DNA from 3 places in the Blautia sp. NSJ-175 genome. Region 2 is predicted to be linked to each of the others. Evidence: predicted binding sites of a transcription regulator. Region 2 holds the regulator's gene; each other region holds the start of a gene.
The links. The regulator HrcA, encoded in region 2, represses chaperone genes, less so after heat shock. The targets are predictions, from matches to a motif close to TGTTAGCACTCNNNNNNNNNGAGTGCTAACA.
Positions count from the first base shown of each region.

Region 1: MUB35_RS20885 (Hsp20/alpha crystallin family protein) is a predicted target of HrcA. The motif match lies at 1,571-1,601, and genes of this name have one in related genera.
Region 3: htpG (molecular chaperone HtpG) is a predicted target of HrcA. The motif match lies at 1,422-1,452, and genes of this name have one in related genera.

Region 1 covers NZ_JALIFQ010000015.1:73,226-79,353, reverse strand. Annotated here, with positions in the region: gene MUB35_RS20895 (nitroreductase family protein) at 1-82, shown strand, start outside; gene MUB35_RS20890 (4Fe-4S dicluster domain-containing protein) at 152-1,456, shown strand; gene MUB35_RS20885 (Hsp20/alpha crystallin family protein) at 1,698-2,150, shown strand; gene MUB35_RS20880 (arginase family protein) at 2,295-3,080, shown strand; gene MUB35_RS20875 (non-ribosomal peptide synthetase) at 3,281-6,128, shown strand, end outside.
Region 2 covers NZ_JALIFQ010000003.1:349,966-356,093, forward strand. Annotated here, with positions in the region: gene dnaK (molecular chaperone DnaK) at 1-444, opposite strand, end outside; gene grpE (nucleotide exchange factor GrpE) at 592-1,227, opposite strand; gene hrcA (heat-inducible transcriptional repressor HrcA) at 1,275-2,312, opposite strand; gene MUB35_RS07145 (DUF4179 domain-containing protein) at 2,557-3,798, opposite strand; gene MUB35_RS07150 (RNA polymerase sigma factor) at 3,795-4,349, opposite strand; gene MUB35_RS07155 (Na+/H+ antiporter NhaC family protein) at 4,512-6,023, opposite strand.
Region 3 covers NZ_JALIFQ010000006.1:80,569-86,696, forward strand. Annotated here, with positions in the region: gene MUB35_RS11225 (aldehyde dehydrogenase) at 1-675, shown strand, start outside; gene MUB35_RS11230 (class I SAM-dependent methyltransferase) at 729-1,379, shown strand; gene htpG (molecular chaperone HtpG) at 1,570-3,651, shown strand; gene MUB35_RS11240 (DUF6442 family protein) at 3,966-4,283, shown strand; gene MUB35_RS11245 (helix-turn-helix transcriptional regulator) at 4,299-4,505, shown strand; gene MUB35_RS11250 (response regulator transcription factor) at 4,521-5,201, shown strand; gene MUB35_RS11255 (histidine kinase dimerization/phospho-acceptor domain-containing protein) at 5,194-6,093, shown strand; gene MUB35_RS11260 (sensor histidine kinase) at 6,093-6,128, shown strand, end outside.

The sequences.
Region 1 (6,128 bases), on a different contig from region 2:
ATTCGGCATGGCTGCCCTTGGATATGCTGCGGCATCAGAGAAAAAAGAAGTGAAAAAAACAGGAGAGGTACATTTTGTGTAACAGCCAGGCAGGTATCCGCATTTTCCGTGCGGACCGTAAGTTACCATATTGTATGACAGGACATTTAGCATGGGACATATAACATCAAAAGACGCATATAAAAATCTGGAAGAAAGAATCAACTGGTTTACCCAGGGAGCGCCGCCTTCGGAGACTTTTTATAAGATCCTCCAGGTGCTCTACACGGAGAAGGAGGCAAAATGGGTGGCACTTCTGCCGGTACGCCCCTTCACTTTGAAAAAGGCTGCCCGTATCTGGGGGACCACGGAGGCAAAGGCGGAAAAAGTGCTGGACCATCTGTGTGAGAAGGCGCTGCTGGTGGATTCCACCTACAGGGGAGTCCGCCGTTTTGTCATGCCGCCGCCCATGGCCGGGTTTATTGAATTTGCCCTGATGAGGACCAGAGGGGATATTGACCAGAAGTATCTCAGCGAACTGTATTATCAGTATATGAATGTGGAGGAGGACTTTGTAAAAGACCTTTTCTATGCCACGGAGACAAAGCTGGGCCGTGTCTACGTGCAGGAGCCGGTGCTTACCACGGAAAATACCCTGCATATCCTGGACCATGAGCGGGCCAGCCACATTGTGGAGGAGGCAGAGTACATTGGCCTGGGAACCTGTTACTGCAGACATAAGGCATATCACGCGGGGCATCCCTGTGAGATTGATGCTCCCTGGGATGTATGCCTGACTTTCGGCAATGTAGCTCGCTCCCTGGCAGAGCACGGCGGACATGCCCGGCTTATCTCCAAGGAAGAAGCCATGGACGCTCTGGAACGCTCCTACGATGCGGGACTGGTGCAGATCGGGGAGAATGTCAGAGAGGACCCGGCGTTTATCTGTAACTGCTGCGGATGCTGTTGTGAGGCTCTGCAGGCTGCCAGAAAATTCTCTCCCATGCAGCCGGTGGCAACCACCAATTATATCCCGTCGGTGGAGGAGAAGACCTGTATCGGATGCGGAAAGTGTGAGAAGGCATGTCCCATTTTTGCCATTTCCATGGAGACGGTCCCGGAGGACGGGAAAAAGAAAAGACGTCCCGTGGTGGATACGGATATCTGCCTGGGCTGCGGTGTGTGCGCATCCAGATGTCCCAACGGTTCCCTGAAACTGGAGCGGCGTCCGGTACAGGTGATAACGCCTGTGAACAGTACGCACAGGTTTGTGCTCCAGGCCATAGAAAAAGGAACGCTTCAGAACCTCGTATTCGACAATCAGGCATTTGCCAACCACAGAGCCATGGCTGCCGTGTTTGGAGTGATCTTAAATCTGCCTCCGCTGAAACAGGCACTGGCAAGTAAGCAGTTTAAATCTGTATATCTGGATAAACTTTTGTCAAGTGCTGTGAATAAAAGCAGGAATAAAAAATAAACGGAAAAAGGATCTTTCGCTATCTTGCGCTGCATAAGGCCGCGGTGCATAGAAAACGGAAGATTCTTTTTTTGATATATCAAACAACGAAGGTAAAATGTGAAAAAAGTGTGAAATTAGCACTCGCCTATTGACAGTGCTAATAATGCGTGCTATATTACAATTAGAACAAGGGAAAAGAAAGAATCCCCTGCCAAATGTAACAATTCATTGATTGATATATAGGAAAGGAGAATGACTTATGAGAATGATGCCCAGTATTTTTGGAGAAGATTTATTTGATGAATGGATGGATTTTCCTTTTGAGAAGGAGTTCTTCGGAAGGAAGAATCCGCTGTACGGAAAGAATGAGAAGAATTTGATGAAGACCGACGTAAAAGAGACGGAAGATTCCTTTGAAATTGACATTGACCTGCCGGGCTTCAAGAAAGAGAATGTAACGGCCAGACTGGAGAACGGATATCTCACCATCCAGGCATCCAAAGGACTTGACAAGGATAAAGAGGATAAGGAAGGAAAATATATCCGCAGAGAACGCTACGCGGGAAGCTGCTCCAGAAGCTTCTATATCGGCGAAGGCGTTACCCAGGATGAGATTCGGGCCAGATTTGAGGACGGAATCCTTCGTCTCACGGTACCTAAGAAAGACAAAAAACAGGTGGAAGAAAATAAATATATCTCCATTGAAGGATAAGCTTCTTTGTTACCCCTCCTTTGAGGACCGCCGCTTCGTCTGTAAGCGGCGGTCCTTTTTGGCTTGCCGGGAGACAGACAGCAGCAGTTTACAAGATCTGTCTCTCTGTGCTATGGTAAGAGAAAAAACAGGAGATATTTTAGGATGAAGACAGTTATCATGAATTTTTCCGGTGTGTACCCGGAGGAAGATTTTTATAGACAAAAGGCCGGTGATTATGAGATGGTGGATTTTACCCATGCGGAAGGGGTCAATTGTTACTGTACCTCGGAGGCAGAACAGGAGATTAAGGAAAGGATTCGGGCATATGGCCCCTGCGGCATCCATTTTCTGGATTCCGGCAATTATCACTATTTATCAAAATTTTGGATGGAGATGATTGACACTCCTTTTTCCCTTCTTCTTTTTGACAATCACACAGACATGCAGGAATCCGCATTCTTTGGCCTTCTGTCCTGCGGAAGCTGGGTGAGAGAAGCTATGCTGTCCAATCCCCTGCTGAAAAGTGTGTGTATCATAGGGCCAAAAGAGGCAGATTTTCAAAGGGATATACCGTCAAAACAGGTGACCTGGGTATCTGCCGAGGATCTGCAGGAGGGCAGACTACAGAAGTTCAGAGAATTTTTGGAGGGGGAATCCTGTCCCTTATATCTCTCTGTGGACAAGGATATTCTCCGGGGCAGGGATGCAGTCACAAACTGGGACCAGGGAGAGATGAAACTGGACTGCCTTCTGGGCCTGATCGAGGAGGCGGCAGCGGCAAGGAAATGTATCGGAGGGGACATCTGTGGGGAAAATCCACCCGAGAGTGGTTTCTGTGAAAATAGGGAATTACACATAAACAGTCAGACAAATGAAAGATTAAAAGAGGTAATGGCTAAAGTGATGGTAAATTCTACCAATAATAGTAATTCTTATCAGAAAGATTGACACGGGGAATTGTATGCCTGTATAATAAAAAACAAATTGCAAATGTCGAAATATGTAGAACAGGAAAAGGGAATCTGAGGGGAGAAAAAGACGCGAAAAGTCATGGGACGGGAATGCCGTGGAAGTCTGCACATATGTGCGGAGGGCCGGGCAGTTCGGGGCCTGTGTTTTATTATGTATACGGAGGAAAAAGGGAAAGAATGGAAGAGAGAGCACAAGAGACAAAAGACATCAGGGAATTTCTGCCATTGTCAAACAGCCAGCAGAACATATGGAATCTGGAGATGGCCCATCCGGGTACGCCGATCAATACCATATGCACCGTACTGCGCATTGACGGTAATTTTCATGTGGAGTATCTGCAGGAATGTATCAGGCTTTGTTATGAGGACTATCCTGTTCTGCGCACCAGGATCACACTTCGGGAGGGAGAGGTGTGCCAGTATATTGATCCGCATATACAAAGAAATGTTCCGTTTCTGGATTTTTCCAGGACAAACAAAAAGGGCGCGGATATCTGGGATGTTTCCGTGGCACGGGAGCATATTACGCTTCTGGATTCCCCCCTGTGTCAGATGATACTTTTTAAGAGGGCGGAAAATACAGGCGGAATTCTGACAAAAGTGCATCATATCATAGCGGATGCCTGGTCCCAGACGGTTGTGACCAACCGGATCATTCACAACTATTTCCGCATGTTAAAGGGGGAGGCGCCGGACAGAGAGCCTATGCCGGACTATGCGCTGCATATTGAGCTTGAGAATAAGTATCTCGCCTCAAAAAGCTTTGAACGTGACAGGGAATACTGGAAGTCCATGCTGAAGGATATACAGCCGGCAGCAGCAAAAGAACACCCCTACGCCCAGGTCAGCCCTGTGGGAATCCGCAGGTCTTTTGCAGTCTCCAACCGGATGAACCGTATGATCGCAGGCTTCTGCAGGGAAAAGAAGGTATCCCCTTTTGCCGTGTTTTATATGGCTTTGGCGATCTATCTGCGCAGGATCAAAGGGCAGGAGCGGTTCTGCATCGGTGTCCCCACCATTAACCGTCTGAATTTCAAGGAAAAACAGATGGCAGGCATGTTTGTAAATACTCTGCCCTTTGTCAATGAGCTGGATGCATCCATTTCCTTTCAGGAATTTAATGAAAAGCTGCAGACAGACTGGTACCAGCTTCTCTATCACCAGAGAATGCCGTTTTCGGAGATAAAAAAGCTGGCTGCCCGGAATCAAGAGGGAGCCGCACCGGATCAGCTCTTCGGAATTGTACTGTCCTACCAGAACGGGCAGATCCACCATCTGCAGGGCGCCCAGGTGACCCTGGAAGGGCGCTGGCTCTACAGTGGCTACCAGGCAGAACCTCTGTGTATTCATTTGAGCAGCAGAGATGAGGATAACCGGTTTCAGGTGGATTATGATTATCAGACACAGCTTTTTTCCGAGCGTGAGATCACGACTCTGCATCAGCATTTGATGGACATTCTGCACAGTGCCCTGCTGCATCCCAAGACACCCATAAAAGAACTGTCTGTCATCAGTGAGGAGGAGGAAGAGCGCCTCATCTTTGACTTTAACCAGACAGATACCTGGTATCCGAGAAAACAGAATATAGCCGACCATCTGCGGGAACAGGCAGTCATGAATCCAAAAAGGGCAGCTGTCATATTCAGAAATGAGAGGCTTACCTATGAAAGATTCATAAGGGAGGCAGAGCAGCTTGCAGGGAAAATTGCCTGTTTTTGTCCTGAAGGAGGAAGAAATGTAGCTGTCCTAATGGAGCGCAGTGACAGGCTTCTGGTTGTTATGGCTGCTGTGGCGTTTTCCGGTAATGCATGGCTGCTTATAGACTGCCGCCAGCCGGCTGCGCGTATCAGCGAACTGCTGGAGGGAAGTGAGGCGGTTCTTGTTGTCTCGGACGGGACAGCGGAGATTTTAAATCCCGCCGTACCGGTCTTAACGGAGGAAATGCTTGCAAAGGGAAAGAGTGCCGCCTGTGTTGCTGCAGGACCTGATGACCTGGCCTATCTTGTCTATACATCCGGAAGTACGGGAACACCGAAGGCTGTGGAGGTGGAGCAGCACAGTGTGCTGAATCTGGCGGCTGCCATGGCACCTCTTTATCCCAAAGGGGCGGTTCTGTCCATCTGCAATGTGGGTTTTGATGCCTTTTTGCTGGAGAGCATCAGCGCGCTGTTAAACGGCAGGACCATTGTGATGGCGGAGGAGGCCGTTTGTAACCGGCCTGCAGGTCTGGCAGATCTCATTAACGGTTACGACGCCGGATTTATGGCTTTAACGCCCTCCAGGCTTCTGGAATATCTGAAGGACCCGGCATTTGGAAAGGCCATGTCTCATATAGAATGCGTTGTATGCGGAGGAGAAAGTATGCCTCCGGAGCTTTACCATGCTCTGCGTTTCTGTTCTTCTGTTCAATTATATAACCAATACGGTCCGTCTGAGGCCACTGTGGCAGTGAGTCACAGCGCGGTTACCGGCAATGAGATGATTTCCATCGGGAAACCTCTCGGCAACTGCAGAATTTATATACTGGACGAATCCATGCGTCCCCTGCCTGTGGGTGCTGCCGGTGAGCTTTATATCGGCGGGGACTGCCTGGCCAGGGGGTATCATGGAGATGAGGAACTCACCAGGAAAAAGTTCGTGGAGGACCCCTATATTCCCGGTGAACGTCTGTACCGGACAGGTGATATGGGATACTGGACGCAGGACGGTGAGATCATATTTACGGGCAGGAAAGACGGACAGTTAAAAATCCTGGGGCACAGAATGGAGCCTGCGGAGATTGAGGAAAAACTGGTGTCGCATCCAAAAGTAAATATGGCTGCAGTGAAAGCTTTTGACAATCTTCTGATTGCCTATTATACCTCCGGGGAAGGGCTTGAGGGAGAAGAACTTCTCTCTTACGCGGCATTTTATCTGCCAAGATATCAGGTGCCTGCAATGGCGGTGCTTCTGGAAGAAATGCCGGTCACTGCCAGCGGAAAAGTGGATTATAAAAAGCTTCCGAAACCGTATATGCCTGATGTAC
Region 2 (6,128 bases):
AGGCTCGTTGATGATACGTTTTACTTCCAGGCCTGCGATCTTACCTGCGTCTTTTGTTGCCTGACGCTGAGCATCGTTGAAGTAAGCGGGAACTGTGATAACTGCCTCTGTTACTTTCTCGCCCAGGTAGTTCTCTGCATCACTTTTCAGTTTCTGAAGGATCATTGCAGAAATTTCCTGCGGAGAATATTTTTTGTCGTCAATTGCCACTCTGTAATCCGTTCCCATATGTCTCTTAATGGAAGAGATTGTTTTATCTGCATTGGTAACGGCCTGACGTTTTGCCGGCTCACCTACCAGTCTTTCTCCTGATTTTGTAAAAGCAACTACGGACGGTGTTGTTCTTGCGCCTTCTGCATTGGCGATAACTACCGGCTGACCGCCTTCCATAACACCTACACAACTGTTTGTTGTACCTAAGTCAATACCTATAATTTTACCCATGATAAATTCCTCCTGAATTTAAAATCAATTACTTTTCCTGTTCTAAGCGGTTTAACGCTCCGCCAGAGCGTTTCATCTATGAGATATAATCCGAGCGGGCTGTCCCGCCGGAGAATTTGGGTTGCGCCTCCGGCGCACCATCTAAAACTAATTGGCAACCTTCACCATGCTGTGTCTCACTACGTGGTCTTTGTAAAGGTAACCTTTCTGAAACTCTTCTACAACTATATTCTCACCGGCTTCTTCATCCTCCACATGCATCACTGCATTGTGGTAATCCGGATTAAATTCCTGCCCTACTGCTTCGATGGCCTTTACGCCAATCTCTTCAAAAACGGTCATCATCTGCTTGTATATCTTTGTCATGCCGTCCGCAAAAGGGCTTTCCTTTTCATTTTCGGGAACTGCAGCCAAACCTCTTTCAAAGTTGTCAACCACCGGAAGAATCTTATCGATCACTTCACGCGCACCGATCTCATACATGGAAGCTTTTTCCTTCTCCGTACGCTTTCTGAAGTTGTCGAACTCTGCCATCTGGCGCTTTACCATATCGGTGAGCTCTTCTATCTTCTCATCTTTTTTATCTTTTTTCTTTTTACCGAACAGGCCCTTTTTCTCGGCTGTCTTTCCTTTTGCCTGCTCTTCTGTCTGGCCTTCTGCTGCCTCAGCAGCCTGGTCATCTTCCTCAACGGCCTCTTCGCAGGTGGCCTCCTCTGCCAGAGCCTTGTCGTCTTCCTCTAAGATTTCTTCTGCCTTCTCTTCAGAAGCCGCATCCGGCTGCATCTCTTCATATAATTCTTTTTCTTCTGACACGAATCCGTACCGCCTTTCTAGGTTTTCTTAAATATATTGTCCAACTGCGTCTTCAGCGTCTTCAAATTGTTCACAACATTCTCGTAATCCATACGCTTTGGGCCTATAATACCGATGGTTCCCTGCATACCGTCTCCCAAATCGTATGTGGCTGTCACAACGCTGCAGTCTTTCATAGTTTTAACAGGGGTTTCATTTCCAATGTATACCTGAATGCCGGTATTCTCTTCGGAATTCATAGTATCCTTTACCAGATCCACCAGCTCCTGCTTTTCTTCAAAAGCGGAAATCAGTTCACTGGCCTTGGAGGTGTCTGCCAGCTCCGGATATTTGAAAATATTCGTTGTTCCGCTGGTGTATATCTCCACCTCATCATCATCCACCGCAATGGCATTGGCCACCGCGTCAATGACGCTTCCCACAACCGCGCTGTGAATACCTGCCTGTTCTTTCATCTTAGTGATCATACCCAGATTGATCTCCTCAATGGTAAGGCCGTTTAGCTGGGTATTAAGAAGCAGGTTCAGCTTCAGCACTGTGTCATCATCCATAGGCTCCTGAAGGGTTATCATGTGATTCTTCACTATATTTCCTTCAATCACCAGAACTGCCAGAAGCTGCATCTCAGCCACTTTGGAAAGCTGGATGAATTTTAATTTGTTCCTGTGATAGGTCGGGCCGGTAATCATGGTCGCATAGTTGGTGTTGGATGCAAGAACCTTCACCACCTGTTTGAGCACCTTCTCCATTTTGTCGGTCCTCTCGATCATCAGTTCCTTGATCTCCGAAACTTCCTGTTCCTTCTCCCGCATCAGCTCATCCACATAGAGACGATAGCCCGCGTCTGAGGGAATCCGTCCTGCTGAAGTGTGGGGCTGTAAAATGTACCCCAGTTCCTCCAGGTCTGACATTTCGTTCCGGATGGTTGCAGAGCTGAGATTCAGGTCAGTGTATTTTGAAATCGTTCTCGATCCAACCGGTTCGCCGGTTTCCAGATACGTCTGGATAATGGCTTTTAATATCTTTTTCTTACGCTCATCCAGTTCACTGTCCATTATAATCTCCTTTCTGCTTCCGCATTGATGGCCCCGGATGTTGTTTCCGGTGTTGTTAGCACTCGTTTGTGTGGAGTGCTAACATCTATGTTCTTAAGATAGCACCAGCGTGTTTATTTGTCAAGGGCTTTATATTTTTTTTAGAAAGTTTCAGAATCCGCAATAATAGGAAAGAAAAGGGACGCAAAAAAAACAGAGGGGAGCCGTTCAATATTAACAGCATTCCCTCTGTTTTATTATAATATCAGTAATTTCTTCCCGCTGTCTTTTCATTTGCAGGGACTATATAAAAGTTTTCCTCTGTCAGAGGTTCTTCGTCCTCCGGAATGGATTTGAGAAATAAAAAGCTCTCAATCTGGGCAGTATCCAGTATCCTGTTGAGTCCGAATGTGTGAATATATTCTTCTCCCTCATCTGAGGAAAATCCACAGCTGCCCGGCCCGCCGTATAAATAGGAATATGTGGTGCCGTCCTTCATCTTTACACCTATCAGCTCCGGTGGTTCTTCTGTTAACTCCACATCAATCTCTTCCCCGGAGTCATTATACCCCTTCTCTTTCGTCTTGGTTCTGGGAAACCGGTATGTCACCTGCGCAGAAATCGGTGATATCTCTATCTTTTCTACCACAGCACCGGTGTCACCCAGAGCAATGTCCGGGCTGCATGCTCTTACCATGTCAGACCTTTCCAGGTTCCAGTCAAAGCTCCAGGTTCCTTCGATATTCGGTCTGTAGCCTTCCAGATACAGACCACCGAGTCCTGTCAGCTCCAGATGGATGGGCTTTTCCATAAAATAATCTTCACTCTCTGCGTTAAAAAGAACGATATTGTATTCCATACTGCCGTCTTCCAGCACATAAGAAATCTCCTGGTCTTCCGTAAAGGGCGTTCCATCCAGATTCACTGCCTTCCCATCCTCAGGACTCTGTACAATGTTATCAAAAAAATAAGATGAGAGGTTTACATAATCCTCCTCATTTTCTGCATCATCTATATTTTTCCCATCAATGGTAATCAATGTCCGGCCGAAATCAGGCTGTTCTCCCTGCGGCGGTTCATACCCCTCCACCTTTAAAGAGATGCGCAGAAAATGCTGATCCACAATTGTCTGTACCATCGTAACCGTAACCCCCTGGTCCGTCACAGACTGATCAATGGGAGCTGCCATATGGGCATCTTCCAGTTCACGCTTCTGCTCCTCCTCCACTGCCATTCCGTCGGAAAGGCTTTTGCTCCACTTCATATAAGCTGCTGCGCCCGCGGTAACCGTACCGAAGGCAAGAATGGCTGCCGCAGCCAGAATCCAAAGCTTTTTCCCCGGCATTCTGCCCCCTGTTCTTCTTTCTGCTGCTCTTTCCTCTGCCGCTCCTGCCCCAGCGTCCTTTTTTATAGAAGCAAAGGCTTCATTGGCTTTCTGCCGGACTTTATCAGGAATCTCTACCTCTTTCCTGAGTTTCTCTATCATCTCCTCTTCTTTCATGCTCATATCAATTTCCTCCTCTCTGCCTTCGGATAATACTCCTCTGACATCTTCTTTCTGGCCCTGGCAATCCTGGTCCGGACAGTTGCCTCCGGTATCTCCAGGATCTCAGCGATCTCTGACATTTTAAAGCCTTCCACATAGTACAGGATGATCACAGTTCTGTACTTCCCATCCAGCATATCAAGCGCCTCATTCCATTCCAGATTGCCGTAGCCCTCCTCTTTTACTTCCACCTCAGGCATCTCGTCTGTGAAGAAGAGGTTCTCTTTTTTCTTCCTTATGTCATTGCATTTGTTGATCAGTATTCTGGTCATCCAGGTACGGAAATACCTATCTTCCCTGAGCCGGTCTATTTTCTCCCAGCAGGTGAGGATTGTTTCAGAGATGGCGTCTGCCGCGTCCTCCTCGTTGGAAAGCAGAGAACGCGCAGCTTTGTACATGTTCTGCATCTGAGACTGCATCAGCTCCGTGAATGCGTCCGCATCCCTCTCCTTTGCTTTTTTGATCAGATTATTCATATCAGGTTCCTTTCTTCCGTACGTACGTTTCCACATGTTTTTCATGTTTCTGCTTATTAGACCTAAGGATCGCCGGAAATGTTTCAACACATTCTTAATTTCTTCCAGACCTCATTTCCAAAGCACGGCCGCCTGCTGTTATTATCTTTTATATAAAAATGGCCGGCGTCCCGTAATATCCGGTGCGCCAGCCATTTTTTATGCTGCTGCTTTTTTATTAAATACTTTATTGATCACAAATACCACAACGATCAGAGCCACAACTGCAAATCCCAATGATACAGCGCTCTTGGTCGCCCCTGCAATAATAAACGCAATAAGAGCGATCACACCGTTCACAAGCGCATAGGGCAGCTGGGTCCTCACATGTTCGACCAGATCACATTCCGCACCTGTGGAGGACAGGATCGTGGTGTCAGAGATTGGCGAGCAGTGGTCTCCGAACAGTCCTCCGGATAAAACCGCGCCTACGGCAATGGCAAACGGAATGGAGAATGCCTGCGCCATTGGTATGGCAAGAGGCATCATGATCGCAAAGGTTCCCCATGAACTTCCTGTGGAAAAGGACACGAATGCACCGAACAGAAAGATTGCCGCAGGAACCAGTGCCGCGGAAAAGCTCATGGATTTCAGCACATCCACAATAAACTGCGCCGTGCCCAGTTCACTGATCATGCTCCCCAGGGACCAGGCAAGAATCAGGGTGATTGCCACATCCGTCATCCCTTTCATACCGCCCACATACACCTTGAATGTCTCGCCGAAATTCATGACTTTGAAAAGACAGATCATTAGGATCAGAACCAGTGCCCCGAAAAAGTATCCCATAGTAAGTGCAACCCTGAACTCGTTGCCGTCCACCTTCTTAAACGGAAATCCCAGCGGTGCCAGCGTGGCAAACAAAGTGACAAATACAACTATGATGGGAAGGATCACCATGATCGGTTTTGCGTTCTTTTTGGAGTATACCCCGGTGTTTTCTTTTTCCTCCTCATGCTCTGTAAAGTTATAATCTGCCTTTTCTTTCTCTGCCTTTTGCTCCGCTTTTTTCATCTGGAAAAAATCGATCTTTGTAAATGCGATCAGCGGAATCATGATAATTGCCAGAATGGCATAAATCTGAAACGGAATGGCCTGCACAAAGGTAGTGTAATCTGATGCCTTTACGCCCAGATTGTCAAACTCTGACTGGATGAGTCCCATAATATACACACCCCAGCCGATAAACGGGATCAAAATAGCCACCGGAGAGGATGTGGAGTCCAAAATCCAGGCCAGTTTTTCCCTGGAGATTTTCAGTTTGTCAAACAAAGGCCGGAACACAGGTCCCACCAGAAGCGGGGTTCCCAGGTCGGAAAAGAAGATAATGATCCCGCCTGCCCATGCGCAGAGCTGTGCCTTTAACTTTGTGTTAACATAGCGGTATGCGCTCTGCCCGAAAGCCTGCGCGCCTCCTGACTTTTCCATCAGCTTGATAAATCCGCCGATGAACACCACCAGTACGATAACGCCCGCATTATAGCTGTCTGTAAGCTGTACGAATAAATAATCACCGATCATAGATTTCACCGCTAAGAACGGGTTACCGTGGCTGAATATCAATACACCTGTAAGTCCTCCGCAGAAAAGGGAAAGAATCACATTTCGGCTCTTGATTGCCAGGATAACAGCTATGATGGGCGGCAGTAAACTTAAAATACCGTAATTCATAGGTTTCCTCCCAATATATAATATTTTCACGCAGAAAGGGCCGTGACCGGTTATCTGAAAGCGGCCATGGTCCTGTATTTCTGCCCTTTTTATGGGCAGTCCATG
Region 3 (6,128 bases), on a different contig from region 2:
GTCTTCGGTAAATATTTGAACAGCGGACAGACCTGTGTGGCACCGGATTATCTGCTCGTGCAGGAAGGGGCCAAAGAAGAATTTCTGGTATATGTCAGACATTATATCAGGGAGATGTTCGGTGAGGCGCCTTTGAAAAACCCGGATTATCCCCGTATGATCAATGAGAAACATTACCATAGGGTCATGGGGCTTCTGAGAGATGAAAAGGCTGAGATCGGCGGTTATGGGGATGAAAAACGACTGCAGATCGCGCCTACGGTACTGACAGGCATCACGGAAAAATCGCCGGTCATGCAGGAAGAGATCTTCGGTCCTGTGCTTCCTGTGCTGACGTTTAAAGAGATACAGGAAGCGCTTCAGTTTGTAAAAGAGAGGGAAAAACCATTGGCCCTCTACCTTTTTACCAGAGATAAGAAGACCGAACGGAAGGTTCTTGGGAATCTCTCCTTTGGCGGAGGCTGTATCAATGACACCATCATTCATCTGGCTACTCCGCATATGGGCTTCGGCGGTGTGGGCGGCAGCGGCATGGGAAGCTATCACGGAAGAGAAAGCTTTGATACTTTCAGCCATAAAAAAAGTGTGGTGAAGAAGTCAGACCGTATCGATCTGCCCATCCGTTATCAGCCTTACACGGAGGGGAAAGAGTGGCTGCTCCGCAGATTTTTATAAGATTTCATACAGCGGCAGCAGTCCGCAGTAATTTCAGAAAGGGGAAACATAAGATGTCAAAAAGACCATCAGACAATGAATATTTCTGGAACAGGAGGTCCAGAGTTTACGACGACCAGGTATGGAAGGTCTATAAAAAAGCATATAAAAAGACAGTGAAACGTACACTGCCGTATCTGAACGAGGAGGCAAAGGTCCTGGATTTCGGATGCGGCACGGGCAACACCACCATTCCCATCTCGCAGAAGGTGAAGGAGATCGTGGCGATTGATACCTCAGAGGAGATGATGGAAAAAGCAGTGCAGAAGGCAGCACAGGAAGAGTGCCGGAACATTACCTTTTGTCATACGGACCTGATGAATTTCAGCGGTGAACCGGAAAGCTTTGATGTGGTCACCGCGTTCAATGTGCTGTTATACCTCTCAGACAGGGATGAAGTCCTGGAAAAAATATGGTCTCTTCTCAAGCCGGGCGGTGTGTTTATCTCTGCCACAGACTGCCTGGGCAGGAATTTTTCAAAGGATTCCGTGAAAAAGTTTTTGAAAAGCAAGCTACATCTGATGCCCTATGTGGCTTTTGACACACCAATCGGTCTTATGAGAAAAATACAGAAAAAGGGATTTCTTGTGCTGGAAATCGTAAACCTGCACAGAAATCCGCCGAATATATTTATTGTGGCACAGAAAATAGACAACAGGGATTAAAGAATCTGAATTTATAATTTGTTTATAATCTTAATAAAAATTTGTTAGCACTCAATTAGATTGAGTGCTAATTTTCTCTTGACTTTTCTTCCCCCTGGTATTAATATTATTTTTAGTAGCAGAAAACCGGAGTAAGGTTTTTTGCAATAAAAAATAAAATCACACAGAAAAGGCAAAGGAGATGCATATCATGGCTAACAAGCGTGGTACCTTATCAATTAATAGCGACAATATTTTTCCGATTATCAAGAAATGGTTGTATTCTGACCATGACATTTTTTTCCGTGAGATGATTTCCAACGGATGTGATGCCATCACCAAACTGAAAAAACTGGAGGTTATGGGTGAGTATACATTCCCGGAAGGACATAAGAACAAGATTGAAGTGATCGTGAATCCGGAAGAGAAGACACTGAAGTTCATTGATACCGGTCTTGGTATGACTGCTGACGAGGTGGAAGAATACATCACTCAGATCGCATTTTCCGGTGCAACAGAGTTCCTGGAGAAATATAAGGACAAGACAAACGAAGACCAGATCATCGGACATTTCGGTCTGGGATTCTACTCCGCTTTCATGGTAGCGGACGAGGTTCATATCGATACACTTTCCTACAAGGAAGATGCCGTACCGGTACACTGGGAATGTGACGGCGGCACGGAATATGAGATCGGTGAGGGAAACCGTACCAAAGTCGGTACAGAGATCACCCTGTTCCTCAATGAGGACGCTCTGGAGTTTGCCAATGAATACCGTGCAAGGGAAATCATTGAAAAATACTGTTCCTTCATGCCTGTTGAAATTTTCCTGTCAAAAGCCAACGCAGAGCAGGAATATGAGACCATCGACGAGGCTGATTTAAGAGATGACGACGTGGTGGTTGAGCATATCCACGAGGAGGCCAAGACAGAGGAGAAGGAAAACGAGAACGGCGAGAAAGAGATCGTTGAGGTATCTCCTGCCCGGGATAAAGTTAAGATCAATAAGCGCCCGGTATCTCTCAGTGATACCCATCCGCTTTGGACAAAACATCCCAATGAGTGCACCGATGAGGAGTATAAGGACTTCTACAGGAAAGTATTCATGGATTACAAGGAGCCGCTGTTCTGGATCCACCTGAATATGGATTACCCCTTCAATCTGAAAGGTATCCTGTACTTCCCGAAAATCAATATGGAGTACGAATCCATTGAGGGAACCATCAAACTGTACAACAATCAGGTATTCATTGCGGATAATATCAAAGAAGTCATTCCTGAGTTTCTGATGCTGTTAAAGGGTGTCATCGACTGCCCGGATCTGCCTCTGAACGTATCCAGAAGTGCGCTGCAGAATGACGGATTTGTAAAGAAAATCTCTGATTATATCAGCAAGAAGGTGGCTGATAAACTGTCCGGCATGTGCAAGACAGACAGAGAAAACTATGAAAAATACTGGGATGATATCAGCCCGTTCATCAAATTCGGCTGCTTAAAAGACACCAAGTTCTCTGAGAGAATGATGGACTACATCCTGTACAAGAATATTGACGGCAAATATCTGACTCTGGAAGACTGCATCAAAGAGAATGAAAAACCGGAAGATGCAAAAGAGGCAGAAGAGACCACGGTTGAGGAGACAAAAGAAGAAGGCGCTGAGGGAGACAAGAAAGACGAAGAGGAAAAAGAGCCTGAGAAGACCAATGTTTACTATGTGACCGACGAGGTACAGCAGAGCCAGTACATTAATATGTTCAGGGAACAGGGTCAGGATGCTGTTATCATGAAGCACAATATTGACTCTCCGTTTATCTCCCATGTAGAGCAGCTTAAGGAGAATGTAAGATTCCTGCGCATTGATGCGGATATAAATGAATCCGTAAAAGAGGAGGACGCGGCAGCACTTGAGGAGGAGACAAAGACACTCTCCGAGCTGTTCAAGAAAGTGCTGAATAAAGAGAACCTGACAGTCAAGGTGGAGAAACTGAAAAATGAGAACGTTTCTTCCATGATGACCGTTTCAGAGGAAAGCCGCCGTATGCAGGAAATGATGAAGATGTATAACATGTACGGCATGGACCCGTCCATGTTCGGCGGACAGGAGACACTGATACTGAATGCCAACAACAAGCTGGTACAGTATGTTCTGGAGAACGGGGACACAGACAATACAAAAGTCATCTGTGAGCAGCTCTATGACTTGGCTGTGCTGAGCCACAGACAGCTCACTCCGGAAGAGATGACAAAATTTGTGGCACGCAGCAATGAGATCATGATGATGCTTGCCAAATAAAAGAATCGCAGCAATTTAACAGACAGTGCAGACGGAAGAGAGAGTATTCTTTTCCGTCTGTATTTTTTTGCACTGGAAAAGGGCCGCAAACGGCCGCGCTTCGGCGCGAGAGTCCGGCAAGCCGGACTCTTTGTTCCATTGGAAGAGGGCCGCAGATGACTGCACTTTTATGCGGGAATCAGGAATTCTCGGCAGGCAGCCTCGAGATACCTGAAAGGATGCAAAGAAAACTTGGCAAAAGGTATTGACAAGAAAACTTGGCATGATATACTGAGAGTGACAAGAAAACTTGGCAGAGAGAGGAAGGTATCATAATGGAGAAAGAAGAAGTTCTGGAGAGAGTACAGAAGAGCAGAAAAGGGTCTATGGATGAGTGGGAGCTGCAGGTCTCCCAGAAAGGGTTTACTTTGGCACTCATGGTCATTCTTCTGGTATCACTGGCGCTGATGATCACAAAGATCGTGGCAGGACAGCCATGGAGTGACGTGTACTGCATCTTTTTTGCGGGTATGGGGATCTCCCGTCTGTATAATGGGGTGAAGCTGCATAAAAAAGGAGAGTTGTTTTTAGGTATTCTTTCCCTGCTCACCGGGGCGGCACTGTTTATCGGCTATATCAGTGAAATTATATAGAAAACAGGTGTGCGGATGGAAGAAAATCTGATTTTAAGAAACCGTTTAAAGGAAGCCAGGACAGAGAAAAAGCTGTCCCAGAACCAACTGGCAGAGATGGTGGGGGTATCCAGAAACACCATTAGCTCCATTGAGACGGGACAGTTTAACCCAACAGCAAAGCTGGCGCTGATATTATGTATTGCACTTGATAAGAAATTCGAGGATTTGTTTTATTTTTGATAAAGGAGAAAAACCATGCCCCATATATTACTGCTTGAGGATGATGAGACCATTGCCTTCGGAATCCGGTGCGCAATGGAGAAGGAGGGAAGCACCACGGTCTGGTGCAGGACATTAAAGGAGGCAGAAGCCCGTCTGGACGGAAGAGTGGAGTTAGTGCTTCTGGACCTGAACCTGCCGGATGGCAGCGGATTTGCTTTCTGCAGTCAGGTTAAGGCCTTTGATGAAACCCTTCCTGTGATCTTCCTGACTGTGCGCGATGACGAGAAGGATATTGTGAAAGGGCTGGATATGGGAGCGGATGACTATATTGTGAAGCCGTTTCTGCTGTCTGTTCTCTTATCCAGAGTTCGGGCTGTCTTAAGAAGGAGCACCAGGGCAGCGGAGAAGGGAAAACTTACCTGTGGTGACATTTCCATGGATACGGAGAAGATGAAAGCTTATCTGGGGACAGAGGAAGTGGTTCTCACAGCCGGTGAGCTGCGCCTGCTGCGTGTGCTTATGGAAAATAAAAACCAGGCGATAACCAGGAACCGTCTGCTGGAACTTCTGTGGGATGCGGATGGAAATTTTGTCAATGACAATACCCTTACGGTCACCATGAAACGCCTTCGGGAGAAAATGAATAACCCAAAACAGATTCAGACCCTTCGGGGGATTGGCTATCGGATGGAGGAGACAGGGGAGAATGGATAGAAGAGAAAAAAAGAGAACCGTACCGGCAGTGCTGGCCGCGGCAGTCTGCCTGGGACTGCTTCTTGGAACGGTCTTCGCGGCGGTTTCCTCCGGTATGCAGAGAAAGACTGTGGAACAGATTATGTCCTGCACTATAAAGGAGGAGCCGGAGCTTGCCGGCAAAGTGACGGCTATATTAAAGGAAAGCAGTACCGCCTCCGTATCCCGGGAGGGCAGGGAGTGGCTGGACAGATACGGATACACGGCTGCTTATTACAGAAGAGGTCTGCTTTCGGTGTATCTGGGGATTTCCTGTCTGTGCTTTCTGGGGATCTTCGCAGTCTGGTTATGCTGGTATAAAAGGTCGGAGAAGGGGAAAGGGCAGCGTATTGAGGAGCTCACCGCATATCTGGAGGATGTAAACCAGGGCCGTGAGACCGTGTTGTCCCGCAGGGAAGATGAATTTTCCATACTGGAGGATGAGATATATAAGACTGTCCGGGAACTTCGCAGGACCAAGGAAGAGGCCTGTCAGGAGCGGCAGAACCTGGCGGATAATCTGGCGGATATTGCCCACCAGTTAAAGACACCCATTACCTCCATGTCCCTGATGGTACAGCTTCTGCAGCAGGAAGGGGAGATACAGGGGCAAAGGTGTATCTGGACCGGCTGGAGGATCAGATTTTTCGGATGGAGTATCTGGTTGCCAGCCTTCTCACCCTGTCCAGACTGGATGCGGGAACACTGGAACTGGAGCAGGAAAACCTGGATGCTGCGTCCGTCATCATTGAAGCCTGTGAGCCGCTGGAGCCGCAGATCAGAGCGCGGGAACAGACGCTCAGCATTCCACAGCAGATACAGGCCTGTTTTAAGGGGGACAGACACTGGACAGCCGAAGCTCTGTCCAATCTGATTAAGAACTGCAGTGAGCACGCAGAAGAGGGCGGG